2 regions of the Streptomyces sp. NPDC059256 genome follow, and region 2 is predicted to be linked to the other one. Evidence: predicted binding sites of a transcription regulator. Region 2 holds the regulator's gene; the other holds the start of a gene.
What was found. The regulator HrcA, encoded in region 2, represses chaperone genes, less so after heat shock. The targets are predictions, from matches to a motif close to TTNGCACTCNGNNNNNCNGAGTGCNAA.

Region 1: a site for HrcA is predicted at 2,132-2,158, ahead of groL (chaperonin GroEL). Genes of this name have one in related genera too.

The regions. Positions count from the first base shown of each region.
Region 1 is NZ_JBHYZO010000004.1:117,430-124,280, reverse strand. It holds gene groL (chaperonin GroEL) at 379-2,001, opposite strand; gene ACFXJL_RS12055 (cold-shock protein) at 2,799-3,002, opposite strand; gene ACFXJL_RS12050 (MoaD/ThiS family protein) at 3,439-3,714, opposite strand; gene thrC (threonine synthase) at 3,741-5,024, opposite strand; SAM riboswitch class I at 5,042-5,254, opposite strand; gene ACFXJL_RS12040 (glucosyl-3-phosphoglycerate synthase) at 5,422-6,366, shown strand; gene ACFXJL_RS12035 (hypothetical protein) at 6,405-6,602, shown strand.
Region 2 is NZ_JBHYZO010000003.1:520,022-526,872, forward strand. It holds gene ACFXJL_RS10200 (AMP-dependent synthetase/ligase) at 1-1,177, shown strand, start outside; gene hemW (radical SAM family heme chaperone HemW) at 1,324-2,556, shown strand; gene ACFXJL_RS10210 (DUF3097 domain-containing protein) at 2,803-3,627, opposite strand; gene ACFXJL_RS10215 (MBL fold metallo-hydrolase) at 3,638-4,363, opposite strand; gene hrcA (heat-inducible transcriptional repressor HrcA) at 4,540-5,565, shown strand; gene dnaJ (molecular chaperone DnaJ) at 5,566-6,702, shown strand.

The DNA of each region.
Region 1 (6,851 bases), on a different contig from region 2:
CGTGGGGATTCCTTCCGGCATATGCAGGGGACATGACGACACTGCCGTGCGGGACGACCCGCGGAATCCATCGCTCAGATGGCTTTGAATCCACCTGTGGTCGGACAACCGATCGACGCTCTCCTCCTAGGGCTGTAGAGAAGGAACAGCCCGTTCCGAGGGAGGAATTGAACGAGGGCACCGGAGAAGTCCCCTCGGCCGGCCTGGGGTTCCCCTGAGCGGGCACACCCGGCCCCATGCAGACACCCGGGCCCACAGGGCACCCGGCCCCATGCAGACACGCGGATACTCAGACCCGCAGACATGCCGAAGGGCGGCACCCCCTGGGAGTTGGGGTACCGCCCTTCGTACGTACCGGGCTACCGATCCTCAGAAGGATCAGAAGTCCATGTCACCGCCGGGCATGCCACCGGGAGCACCGGCGGACGCCTTCTCGGGCTTGTCAGCGATGACAGCCTCGGTGGTGAGGAACAGCGCGGCGATCGACGCGGCGTTCTGAAGCGCCGAGCGGGTCACCTTCGCCGGGTCGAGGATGCCCTCGGCGATCATGTCCACGTACTCACCGGTCGCGGCGTTGAGACCGTGACCCGGGGTGAGGTTGCGAACCTTCTCGACGACGACGCCACCCTCAAGGCCGGCGTTGACGGCGATCTGCTTCAGCGGGGCCTCCAGGGCGAGCCGCACGGCGTTGGCGCCGGTCGCCTCGTCACCTTCGAGGTCCAGCTTCTCGAACACCGAGGTGGCCTGGAGCAGAGCCACGCCGCCACCGGCGACGATGCCCTCCTCGACGGCCGCCTTCGCGTTGCGAACGGCGTCCTCGATGCGGTGCTTGCGCTCCTTGAGCTCGACCTCGGTCGCGGCACCGGCCTTGATGACGGCCACGCCGCCGGCCAGCTTCGCAAGGCGCTCCTGGAGCTTCTCGCGGTCGTAGTCGGAGTCGGAGCCCTCGATCTCGGCACGGATCTGGTTGACCCGACCGGCGACCTGGTCGCTGTCACCGGCACCGTCGACGATGGTGGTCTCGTCCTTGGTGATGACGACCTTGCGGGCGTTGCCCAGGAGGTCGAGACCGGTGTTCTCCAGCTTGAGGCCGACCTCTTCCGAGATGACCGTGCCGCCGGTGAGGATGGCGATGTCGTTCAGCATCGCCTTGCGGCGGTCGCCGAAGCCCGGAGCCTTGACGGCCACGGACTTGAAGACGCCCTTGATCTTGTTGACGAGCAGCGTGGACAGGGCCTCGCCCTCGACGTCCTCGGCGATGATCAGCAGCGGCTTGCCGGACTGCATGACCTTCTCCAGGAGCGGCAGCAGGTCCTTGACGCTGGCGATCTTGGAGTTGACGATCAGGATGTACGGGTCGTCGAGCGACGCCTCCATACGCTCCATGTCGGTGGCGAAGTAAGCCGAGATGTAGCCCTTGTCGAAGCGCATGCCTTCGGTGAGCTCAAGCTCCAGACCGAAGGTCTGGGACTCCTCGACGGTGATGACGCCTTCCTTGCCGACCTTGTCCATGGCCTCGGCGATGAGCTCGCCGATCTGGGTGTCAGCGGCGGAGATGGAGGCGGTCGAAGCGATCTGCTCCTTGGTCTCCACGTCCTTGGCCTGCTCAAGGAGAGCACCGGAGACGGCCTCGACGGCCTTCTCGATACCGCGCTTGAGGGCCATCGGGTTGGCGCCGGCAGCGACGTTGCGCAGCCCCTCGCGCACGAGCGCCTGAGCCAGAACGGTGGCGGTGGTCGTTCCGTCGCCAGCGACGTCATCCGTCTTCTTGGCGACTTCCTTGACCAGCTCGGCGCCGATCTTCTCGTACGGGTCCTCCAGCTCGATCTCCTTGGCGATGGACACACCATCGTTGGTGATCGTGGGCGCGCCCCACTTCTTCTCAAGGACGACGTTACGGCCCTTGGGACCGAGGGTGACCTTGACGGCGTCGGCGAGCTGGTTCATCCCGCGCTCAAGGCCGCGCCGTGCCTCCTCGTCGAACGCGATGATCTTTGCCATGTGAAGTGTCCTCCACGGACTGGGTGGGAAGCTCTGGGGGACCGCGCTGGCGCCCGCGACGGACGGCCTGCCAGCCGGATGGTTTTCTGTACCGTCCGGCTTGCGGGCCTCACCGACCCGGTCCTTCTTTTTGTCACTCTCACCCGGAGAGTGCTAACGCCAATGATTAGCACTCGCCCCCTTCGAGTGCAAGCGCCTTCGAGAGAACCACCCCCCGCGCTACCCCCCCGAAATCAGCCGTGCACGGGGTGCCCTTCGCTGCATGCGCCCTGGTGGTACGGGGTGTCGTGGCGGAGCGCGGGGGGTGTTGAAGCCGTCTTGGACGGGAGTTCCATGACGGCGGCGTGATGGCGTTCGACCGTTCCCCGCACAGTCCGGGCACCGCGCTCCATGACCGACACGGCCGAAATCGAGGGCCTGCGGAGGTCGGCGTGCCTGACCTGAGGGGGCGGCTGGGAGGGGGCACGGCCGGTCCTCGGTGAAGGCACGAGGAGGCAAGTCCGTGAGCGTCATGGGTGCGGGCGGCGGAGGGCTGCCGACGGCGCGCTTCGACGCTCGCGGCCGGGGGTGGGGTGCGGATGCAAAGACCGGTCGACGGGGCACGAGCGGGCCCACCGGTGCGCGGGGCACACAGCGGTGTCCACCCGCGCACATCGGGCCGACCGCTCATCACGGTGCCGGTGTACGGGACGGTGTCCGGGCACGCACATGGGGCCCACACCCCCCGGCGGGATGTGGACCCCATGTACATATAGATGAGCGCGTCGGTGGCCGATCGCGTCGCAGTTGCCGCGGAGTCAGACCGCGAGCTTGACCATGTCCGCCTGCGGACCCTTCTGCCCCTGCGAGATCTCGAACTCGACTCGTTGACCCTCCTCCAGGGTGCGGTAGCCGTCCATCTGAATCGCGCTGTAGTGGACGAAAACATCCGCACCACCGTCGACCGCGATGAAGCCGTAGCCCTTCTCCGCGTTGAACCACTTGACGGTGCCCTGAGCCATGCCTAACTCCCCTATTACTGGCCCTTGCGCAGGACCGCACTTCGCGGACCCGGGTCAGACCTCACCTGATTCGGTTTTCCTCGCCGGAGTGGCGAGGTGACTTCATAGGCGTGCGCCGGAACGCGTCGACCGCGGCTGAATGTATCTGCCCAACTGCCCTCTGCAACAGGTCAATCGGACGACAATTCGCAGGCTCAGCTAACGGGAAATTGATATGAATTCAAGAAATTCCGGGGCAAGTCGGGCCCGACAAAGAAGACTTATGAGACAAATCCCCGAAGCACATTGGCTGTTTCTTATCGGAGCTGGGGCGCATTCTGTTGCTCGACCGACGGGAGCAGCGGAGGGGCCTTCCCCAACTGTATCGCGCTCAACCATGCAGAATTGCCCCCTCCGTTTCTCTCACGGAGGGGGCAATTGAAATGACGTTGCGTAATTAGCCACCGGCCACGGCGGGGATGATGGAGATGCCCGCACCGTCCGGGGTCGCCGTCTCCAGTCCCTGCTCAAAGCGGACGTCGTCATCGTTCACATAGACGTTGACGAAGCGCCGCAGCTTGCCCTGGTCGTCCAGGACGCGCGCAGCGATGCCCGCGTGATTCTTCTCCAGGTCCGCGATCACCTCGGAGAGGGTCGCCCCCTCGGCCGGGACCTCGGACTTGCCGCCCGTGTAGGTGCGCAGAATGGTCGGGATGCGGACGTTGACGCTCATCTTCGGGTCTCCCAGTGATCCGTTGGTCAGTTGGCCAGGCCGGCGGCGCGGAAGGCGTCCAGGCTCGGGCGAATGGTCGCCGAAGGGCCGGTGGTCGGGGCGACGGCGTCCAGGGTCTTGAGGCCGTCACCGGTGTTGAGGACGACCGTAGTGAGCGAGGGGTCGAGCAGGCCGCTGTCGATGAGCTTGCGCGTCACTCCGACGGTCACGCCGCCCGCGGTCTCCGCGAAGATGCCCTCGGTACGGGCCAACAGCTTGATCGCGTCCACGATCTGCTCGTCGTTGACGTCCTCGACGGCACCGCCCGTGCGACGGGCGATGTCCAGGACGTACGGGCCGTCGGCGGGGTTGCCGATCGCCAGGGACTTGGCGATGGTGTCCGGCTTCACCGGGCGCACCACGTCGTGCCCGGCCTTGAAGGCCGCGGACACCGGGGAGCAGCCCTCGGCCTGGGCACCGAAGATCTTGTACGGGCGGTCCTCGACGAGCCCTAGCTTGATCAGCTCCTGGAACCCCTTGTCGATCTTGGTGAGCTGGGAGCCGGAGGCGATCGGGATCACGATCTGGTCGGGCAGCCGCCAGCCGAGCTGCTCGCAGATCTCGTACGCGAGGGTCTTGGAGCCCTCGCCGTAGTACGGGCGGAGGTTGACGTTGACGAAGCCCCAGCCCTCACCGAGCGGGTCACCGATCAGTTCGGAGCAGAAGCGGTTGACGTCGTCGTAGTTGCCCTCGATGCCGACCAGCTCACCGCCGTAGACCGCGGCCATGACGACCTTGCCCTGCTCCAGGTCGTGCGGGATGAAGACGCAGGAGCGCAGCCCGGCGCGAGCCGCCGCAGCGCCGACCGCACCCGCGAGGTTGCCGGTGGAGGAGCAGGACAGTGTGGTGAAGCCGAAGGCGCGAGCGGCCTCCACGGCGATGGCGACGACCCGGTCCTTGAAGGAGTGGGTCGGGTTGCCGGAGTCGTCCTTGATGTGGAGCGAGCCGGTCACACCGAGTTCGCGGGCGAGGTTGTCAGCCTTCACGAGCTTGGTGAAGCCGGGGTTGAGATTGGGCTTGTCCGCCACGTCGGCGGGGACGGGCAGCAGCGGTGCGTACCGCCAGATGCTGTCCGGGCCCGCTTCGATCCGCTTGCGCAGCCCCTCGGGGTCGCCCGTCGGAAGGTCGTAGGCGACTTCCAGCGGCCCGAAGCACGAGGCGCAGGCGAAGATCGGGCCGAGTTCGAAACGCTCGCCGCACTCGCGACAGGAAAGCGCCGCGGCGGGTCCGAGATCGAGCGTGGTGTTGTCTGCGACAGTCTGCACAGCCATGGAGGCGAGGCCCTTTCTCCTCATCTTCCTCATGACGCATTTCGCCATGAGACGGATTTGGCACCTTCCCGAGCCGGGAGCCTCGCGGCGCTGAATCGGCTGCCTCGCACGACGGACAGTGTCCGTACGGAACTGTCTGCGGGTGGCGGCGACTCTTAATGCGACGGAGACCGGCTGGAGGGTTGCCGGGGCTTCAACGGGCCGTATCCCTCTGCCCCTCTGGATGAGCGGTATTCGGTTGTTGATCATGCGGGGCGGTGATCGCTCCGCACCGGTGTACGCATCACCCCGACGTGCGCCGGGCTTCAGCGTTGCTCAAGACTGTAACCGAACGCCCGGACTGTTGAGATAGTCGTCCGAACCGCGAGATGGATCACAAAGTGCAGGAGTGGCGAACGTGCTGGAAGAGGTGGAGCGCTGGCTGACCAGGCGTTCCTGGTCGGCAGCCGACCGCCCGCTGGCCCGGATGATGGCGGCGAAACGCGCATCGGGAACCACCGTCAGTGTGGTCCTTCCCGCCCTGAACGAAGAGGCGACGGTCGGCGAGATCGCGACCGTCATCCGACGTGAATTGATGGAGGCGCTGCCGCTCGTCGACGAGCTGGTGGTGATCGACTCGGGCTCCACGGACCGTACGGCCGAAGTCGCGGCGGCGGCGGGGGCACGCGTGGTGCACCGGGACACGATCCTGCCCCGGATCCCTGCGGTGGCCGGCAAGGGCGAGGTGCTCTGGCGCTCCCTCATGGTGACGCACGGTGACATCGTCTGCTTTGTGGACGCGGACCTCAGGGAGTTCTCGGCGGATTTCGTGTCCGGGATCGTGGGCCCGTTGCTGACCGAGCCCGAGGTGCACTTCGTCAAGGCGATGTACGACCGCCCGCTGGGTGAGCTCGCAGGTCAGGGCGGTCGGGTGACCGAGTTGGTGGCCCGCCCGCTGCTGAATCTGCACTGGCCGGCCCTGGCCGGATTCGTTCAGCCGCTCGGCGGCGAGTACGCGGCACGGCGCTCCCTGCTGGAGCGGCTCCCGTTCCCCGTTGGTTACGGGGTGGAGCTGGGGCTCCTCGTGGACGCACTGCACACGGTCGGGCTCGACAGTCTGGCGCAGGTGGACGTCGGCTCCCGCAAACACCGCCACCAGGACGGCCAGGCACTCGGCCGGATGGCGGCGGCGATCTACCGGACGGCCCAACTTCGGCTTTCCCGAGGTCACTTGGTACGGCCGGCGCTGACGCAGTTCGAACGTGGCGAGAAGGGGTTCGTGCCGCGGACCCATCCGGTGGACACGGAGGAGCGTCCGCCGATGCGCGAGATCGGTGAGTATGCGGCGCGTCGCGCCGCATAGCGATGACTAGCACCACTTCAGTGATGACTATCCTATTTATGAACTTTAGACGTCATGTACTGAGAGGCACCGGAATCTTCGTCATCGTTGTCGCCATCGTGGGTGCCGCCGCCCCCACGAGCCCGGCGAGCAGCCCTGCCACGGAACGCCTCTGGCTTCTGGGCGGGCTGGCATTGAGCCTGACGGCGGCGGGGGTGGTGGCGGTGGCGGCGGCACGGGGGCGGCGCAAGGGGTGAGGGGTCCTAGCTGTTTCCGGGTGGGGCTCGTGCGTGGGTTTCCGCCCTGGGGGGCGGGGGGTTCCGTCCTCAAGCGCCGGACGGGCTGAGGGTGGTCCGGCGCTGCGGGGCCTAGCTGTTACCGGGTGGAGCCCGTGCGTGGGTTTCCGCCCTGGGGGGGCGGAGGGTTCCGTCCTCAAACGCCGGACGGGCTGAGGTGGTCCGGGGCTGCGGGTCCTAGCTGTTTCCGGGTGGGGCTCGTGTGTGGGT
Region 2 (6,851 bases):
CCAGGACGACGTGCAGTACCTCTGGCTGCCGCTGGCCCACGTCTTCGGCAAGGTGCTGACGTCGGGCCAGATCGAGGTCGGTCATGTCACCGCGGTCGACGGCCGGATCGACAAGATCATTGAGAATCTGTCCGTGGTGCAGCCGACCTATATGGCCGCCGTTCCGCGCATCTTCGAGAAGGTCTACAACGGAGTCGCCACCAAGGCCCGGGCGGGCGGTGCGGCGAAGTACAAGATCTTCCAGTGGGCCGCTGCGGTGGCGCGCGACTACGCGAAGGCGTCCCAGGACAACTTCCGGCGTACGGGCACGGCATCGTCGCCGCTCGCCCTCCGCGCCAAGCACAAGGTGGCCGACGCCCTGGTCTACGCCAAGCTCCGCGAGGCGTTCGGCGGCAGGCTGCGGGCCGCGATCTCCGGGTCCGCCGCGCTCTCACCCGAGATCGGCTTCTTCTTCGCCGGCGCCGGCATCCACATCCTGGAGGGGTACGGACTCACCGAGTCCAGTGCGGCTTCCCTGGTCAACCCCGGTGAGGCATATCGCACCGGGACCGTGGGCAAACCGCTGCCGGGCACCGAGGTCCGCATCGCCGACGACGGCGAGATCCTGCTGCGCGGCCCCGGGATCATGGAGGGCTACCACGGGCTCCCGGAGAAGACGGAAGAGGTGTTGGAGCCCGATGGCTGGCTCCACACCGGGGACATCGGCGAGCTCTCGGCCGACGGATATCTGCGGATCACGGACCGCAAGAAGGACCTGATCAAGACGTCGAACGGCAAGTACATCGCGCCGACCGAGGTGGAGATCCAGTTCAAGGCCATCTGCCCGTTCGTCTCGAACATCGTCGTCATCGGCGCCGACCGCAACTTCTGCACGGCGCTGATCGCCCTCGACGAGCCGACGCTGCTCAGCTGGGCCGAGGGCCATGACCTGGCGGGGAAGCCCTACGGGGAGGTCCTCGTCGCGCCGGCGACCGTCGAGCTGATCCAGGGCTATGTGAACCGGCTGAACGAGGGCCTTCAGCGGTGGCAGATGGTGAAGAAGTTCCGTCTGCTGCCCCGGGACCTCGACGTCGAGCACGGTGATCTCACTCCCAGCCTCAAACTGAAGCGACCGGCCGTCGAGCGTGAGTTCCAGCACTTGATCGAAGAGATGTACTCCGGAACCCGCGAGGCATAGGACGGGACATCACCGGTGCGGGCCGGGTGCACCCCGTCCCGCACCGGCCCGTCCGCCGGGGGAGCGGCCCGTACCCCGGCGCCCCGATGCCCCGGCCGCTCGCCACCGACGGATTCCACTCCCGTCAGTGACGGACAATGGGGCGTATGCCTTCCGTACTGCCTGACGGCGAACCCATGCCCGAGGACGGGGCGCTTCCCGCGTCCGCCCTTGAAGGGGCAGCCGACCGGCCGCTCGCCTTCTACCTGCACGTACCGTACTGCGCCACACGCTGCGGCTACTGCGACTTCAACACCTACACGGCGACCGAGCTGCGCGGCTCGGGCGGGGTGCTGGCCTCCCGTGACAACTACGCGGCCACCCTCACGGACGAGGTTCGCCTCGCCCGCAAGGTCCTCGGAGACGACCCCCGCCCGGTGCGCACCCTGTTCGTGGGAGGCGGTACGCCGACCCTGCTGGCCGCATCCGACCTGGTGGCCATGTTGAGCGCCGTACGGGAGGAGTTCGGCTTCGCGGAGGGCGCGGAGATCACCACGGAGGCGAATCCGGAGTCCGTGGGTCCCGAGTACCTCGCGGAGCTACGGGCAGGAGGCTTCAACCGCATCTCCTTCGGCATGCAGAGCGCCCGCCAGCACGTCCTGAAGGTCCTGGACCGCACCCACACCCCCGGGCGGCCCGAAGCGTGCGTCGCCGAGGCGCGGGCGGCGGGGTTCGAGCACGTGAACCTCGATCTGATCTACGGCACTCCGGGGGAGAGCGACGACGACTGGCGCGCCTCGCTCGCCGCTGCGGTCGGAGCCGGGCCCGACCACATCTCCGCGTACGCGCTCATCGTCGAGGAAGGGACCCAGCTGGCCCGGCGCATTCGCCGCGGCGAGGTGCCCATGACCGACGATGACGTCCACGCTGACCGCTATCTGATCGCGGACTCGGTCCTCTCGGAGGCGGGCTACTCGTGGTACGAGGTGTCCAACTGGGCTACGACCGAAGCGGGCCGATGCGTCCACAACGAGCTCTATTGGCGGGGCGCCGACTGGTGGGGGGCCGGTCCCGGGGCGCACAGCCATGTCGGCGGGGTCCGCTGGTGGAACGTGAAGCATCCCGGGGCCTATGCCGCGGCACTCGCCCAGGGCCGCTCACCGGGAGCCGGCCGTGAGCTGCTGTCGGCCGAGGACCGGCGGGTGGAGAGGATCCTGCTGGAGCTGAGGCTTCGGGAGGGGGTACCCCTGTCATTGCTGCGTGAGGCGGGGCTGGAGGCCGCTCGGGGAGCCCTTGCGCAGGGGCTGCTGGACGAAGTTCCGTACGGCGAGGGGCGCGCGGTCCTGACGCTGCGGGGGCGTCTGCTCGCGGACGGTGTCGTACGGGGTCTGGTCGACTGACAACCCGATCCGGACCCCGCGCGCCCAGAGCCGCGGTGGGGGAGCGACCCGGAGCCCCACCCGGGACCGAAACCGACCGGCTGAAACCCACCGACCGACCGACCGACCAGCCAGCCACCCACCTAACCAACCGACCGACCAACTGACCAACCGACCGGCCGCGCCCGGCGTCCACCGGCCCACTGCTCCACCGGCACCGGCACTGGCACTGGCACCGGCCCTCCGGTCAGGGGAGAAGTGCGGGCGTCACCCGTCCCCCGCGGGTGCGGTCACGAAGTCGATCAACTCCTCGACCCTCCCCAGCAACTCAGGTTGCAGGTCCCGGTACGAGTGCACCTTCGACAGGATGTGCTGCCACGCGGCGCCCGTGTTCTCCGGCCAGCCCAGGGCCTTGCAGACGCCCGTCTTCCAGTCCTGCCCCCGGGGGATGACCGGCCACGCCTCCAGTCCGAGGACCGACGGCTTCACCGCCTCCCACACATCGATGTAGGGATGGCCGGCGACCAGTACGTGCGCGTCCGTCACCGAAGCGGCGATCCTGGACTCCTTGGACCCCGGCACCAGATGGTCCACCAGCACCCCGAGCCGGGCGTCCGGTCCCGGAGCGAACTCGGCGACCACCGCCGGAAGGTCGTCGATGCCCTCCAGGTACTCCACCACCACGCCCTCGATCCGCAGATCGTCGCCCCAGACGCGTTCGACGAGCTCGGCGTCGTGGCGGCCCTCCACATAGATCCGGCCAGCCCGGGCCACCCGCGCCCTTGCCCCGGGAACCGCCAGGGAACCGGAAGCGGTCACCACCGGCTTGGACGGTCTCCCCGGGCCCGGCCGGACCAGGGTCACGACCTCGCCGTCCAACAGAAACCCCCGCGGTGCCAGCGGAAAGACCCGGCGCTTGCCGAAGCGGTCCTCCAGCGTCACCGTGCCGGCCTCGCAGCCCACCACCGCACCGCAGAAGCCGGTGCCGGCCTCCTCCACCACCAGATCGGGGTCCGACGGATCGGCCGCGACCTCCCTGGCGGGAGCCGACTTCTTCCAAGGGGGCGTCAGATCAGGGCTGTAGCTGCGCATTCGGCCGACGCTACGACACCTCGAACCGCTCCGCCAGCGCATCGCGCTGGGCACGTACGAACGCGGCGTCCACGACCGCGCCGTGCCCCGGCACGTACCGTGCGTCCTTGCCGCCGAGCGCCAGCAGCCGGTCCAGAGCGGCCGGCCAGCGGGCTCCGACGGCGTCCGGCCCCGCCTGCGGCTCTCCGGACTCCTCCACCAGATCGCCGCAGAACACCACGGCGGGGCTCCCCGGCACCAGTAGCGCCAGATCGTGACCGGTGTGCCCGGGACCTGCGTCGACGAGAACCACCCGGCGGCCTCCGCCCAGATCGAGCGTCTGCTGACCGGCGACCGCATGCCCCGGGCTCACCAGCGCCCCGGCCGCCGCAGCCGCCTCCAGCGGCTCCACGCCGTGCCGTACGGCATCTGCCCGCAGTGCGTCCGCCTCCCGGCGCAGGAGGCCATCGAGGCCCTGTGTGCCGTACACCTCGGCCCCGGGGAATGCGGCGGCCCCCAGCACATGGTCGAAGTGCGGGTGGCTCAGTGCGATGTGCGTCACCTCGCGACCGCTCAGCAGGGCCTGTGCCTGGGCCCTCAGCTCGGCACCCTCCCGCAGGGTCGAACCGCTGTCGAACAGCAGCACGCCTTCGCCACCGACGACCAGCCCGCAGGTCGCGTCCCAACCCGGCAACCGCCGTCGCCCCACCCCGTCGGCCAACCGCTCCCAGCCGAAGTCTTCCCAACAGACGTTCATACCGGGACGCTACTGGCAGCGACCAGCGAAGGCGCGCGGTAGCGTGGTCGGTCGCCCTTGCTACGGGCGTACCCCACGGCCGTACACTGGCACGGGGGATTCTTGGCACTCGGACCTGGTGAGTGCCAGACAGTGACCGAAGAACCACCGTGGGACCACAGCTGGAGGTGTGCGCGATGCTCAGTGAACGCAGACTCGAAGTGCTGCGCGCCATCGTCCAGGACTATGTCGGTACCGAGGAGCCCGTCGGCTCCAAGGCGCTCACCGAGCGCCACAGGCTCGGTGTTTCACCGGCCACCGTCCGCAATGACATGGCGGTCCTGGAAGACGAGGGATTCATCGCCCAGCCGCACACCAGTGCCGGGCGCATCCCCACCGACAAGGGGTACCGCCTCTTCGTCGACAAGCTCGCCGGGGTGAAACCGCTGTCGTCAGCCGAGCGCCGCGCCATCCAGAGCTTCCTGGACGGCGCTGTGGACCTCGATGACGTCGTCGGCCGTACGGTGAGGCTGCTGGCGCAGCTGACCCGTCAGGTCGCGGTCGTGCAGTACCCCTCGCTCACCCGCTCCACGGTGCGCCACGTGGAGTTGCTGGCGCTCGCACCCGCACGGGTCATGCTCGTGTTGATCACGGACACGGGCCGGGTCGAGCAGCGCATGGTCGACTGTCCGGCTCCCTTCGGCGACACCCCGCTCGCCGATCTGCGGGCCCGGCTCAACAGCAGGGTCGTCGGCCGTCGCTTCGCGGATGTGCCGCAGTTGGTCCAGGACCTCCCCGACTCCTTCGACCCGGAGGACCGGGGTGCGGTCTCCACCGTGCTCTCCACCCTGTTGGAGACGCTGGTCGAGGAGACCGAGGAGCGGTTGGTCATCGGCGGCACCGCGAACCTCACGCGCTTCGGCCATGACTTCCCGCTGACGATCAGGCCCGTCCTGGAGGCCCTTGAGGAGCATGTGGTGCTCCTCAAGCTCCTCGGTGAGGCCAAGGAGTCCGGCGGCATGGGCATGACGGTGCGTATCGGCCATGAGAACGCCCATGAAGGACTCAACTCAACCTCCGTGGTCGCCGTCGGCTACGGTTCGGGCGACGAGGCAGTCGCCAAACTCGGCGTGGTCGGACCGACCCGCATGGACTACCCCGGAACGATGGGAGCGGTACGCGCAGTGGCACGTTACGTCGGACAGATCCTGGCGGAGTCGTAAGTGGCCACGGACTACTACGCCGTACTCGGCGTGCGCCGCGACGCATCTCAGGACGAGATCAAGAAGGCGTTCCGCCGGCTGGCGCGTGAGCTCCATCCGGACGTGAACCCCGATCCGAAGACCCAGGAGCGGTTCAAGGAGATCAACGCCGCTTACGAGGTGTTGTCGGACCCGCAGAAGAAGCAGGTCTACGACCTCGGCGGCGACCCCCTGTCCCAGGCGGGTGCCGCCGGTGCGGCCGGCTTCGGTGCCGGTGGCTTCGGAAACTTCTCGGACATCATGGACGCCTTCTTCGGTACGGCGTCCCAACGCGGCCCCCGCTCGCGCACCCGGCGCGGCCAGGACGCGATGATCAGGCTGGAGATCGACCTCAACGAGGCCGCCTTCGGTACGACCAAGGACATCCAGGTCGACACGGCAGTCGTCTGTACGACGTGTTCGGGCGAGGGCGCGGCCCCCGGGACCTCGGCCCAGACCTGTGACATGTGTCGTGGGCGCGGTGAGGTCTCCCAGGTCACCCGCTCCTTCCTGGGCCAGGTCATGACCTCGCGCCCCTGCCCGCAGTGCCAGGGCTTCGGCACGGTCGTCCCCACCCCGTGCCCGGAGTGTGCGGGCGACGGTCGGGTCCGTTCCCGTCGCACGCTGACCGTGAAGATCCCGGCCGGCGTCGACAACGGCACCCGTATCCAGTTGGCGGGGGAGGGCGAGGTCGGCCCGGGCGGCGGCCCCGCCGGCGATCTGTACGTCGAGATCCACGAAGTGCCCCATGCGGTGTTCCAGCGACGGGGTGACGATCTGCACTGCACGGTGACGATCCCCATGACGGCGGGCTCGCTCGGTACGAAGGTGCCGTTGGAGACGCTCGACGGGATGGAAGAGATCGACATCCGGCCGGGGACCCAGTCGGGGCAGTCCATCCCGCTGCACGGCCGGGGTGTCACCCACTTGAGGGGTGGCGGTCGGGGTGATCTGATCGTGCACGTCGAGGTGATGACGCCGACCAAGTTGGACGCGGAACAGGAGAGGCTCCTTCGGGAGTTGGCGAAACTTAGAGGTGAGGAGCGCCCGCTCGGTCAGTTTCAACCGGGACAACAAGGACTCTTCTCCCGACTGAAGGACGCGTTCAACGGGCGTTAGGCGATGCCCCCGCGGTGCCGAGCCTCGGCCGGCGCCGCGGGGTCTGCTCAAGGGCCCCGGGCCCCTCTGGCCCCGGCCAGAGCTTCCCGGGCCAGAGCTTCCCGGGCTAGAGCTTCCCGGGCCAGAGCTTCCCAGGCCGGAGTGCGCCA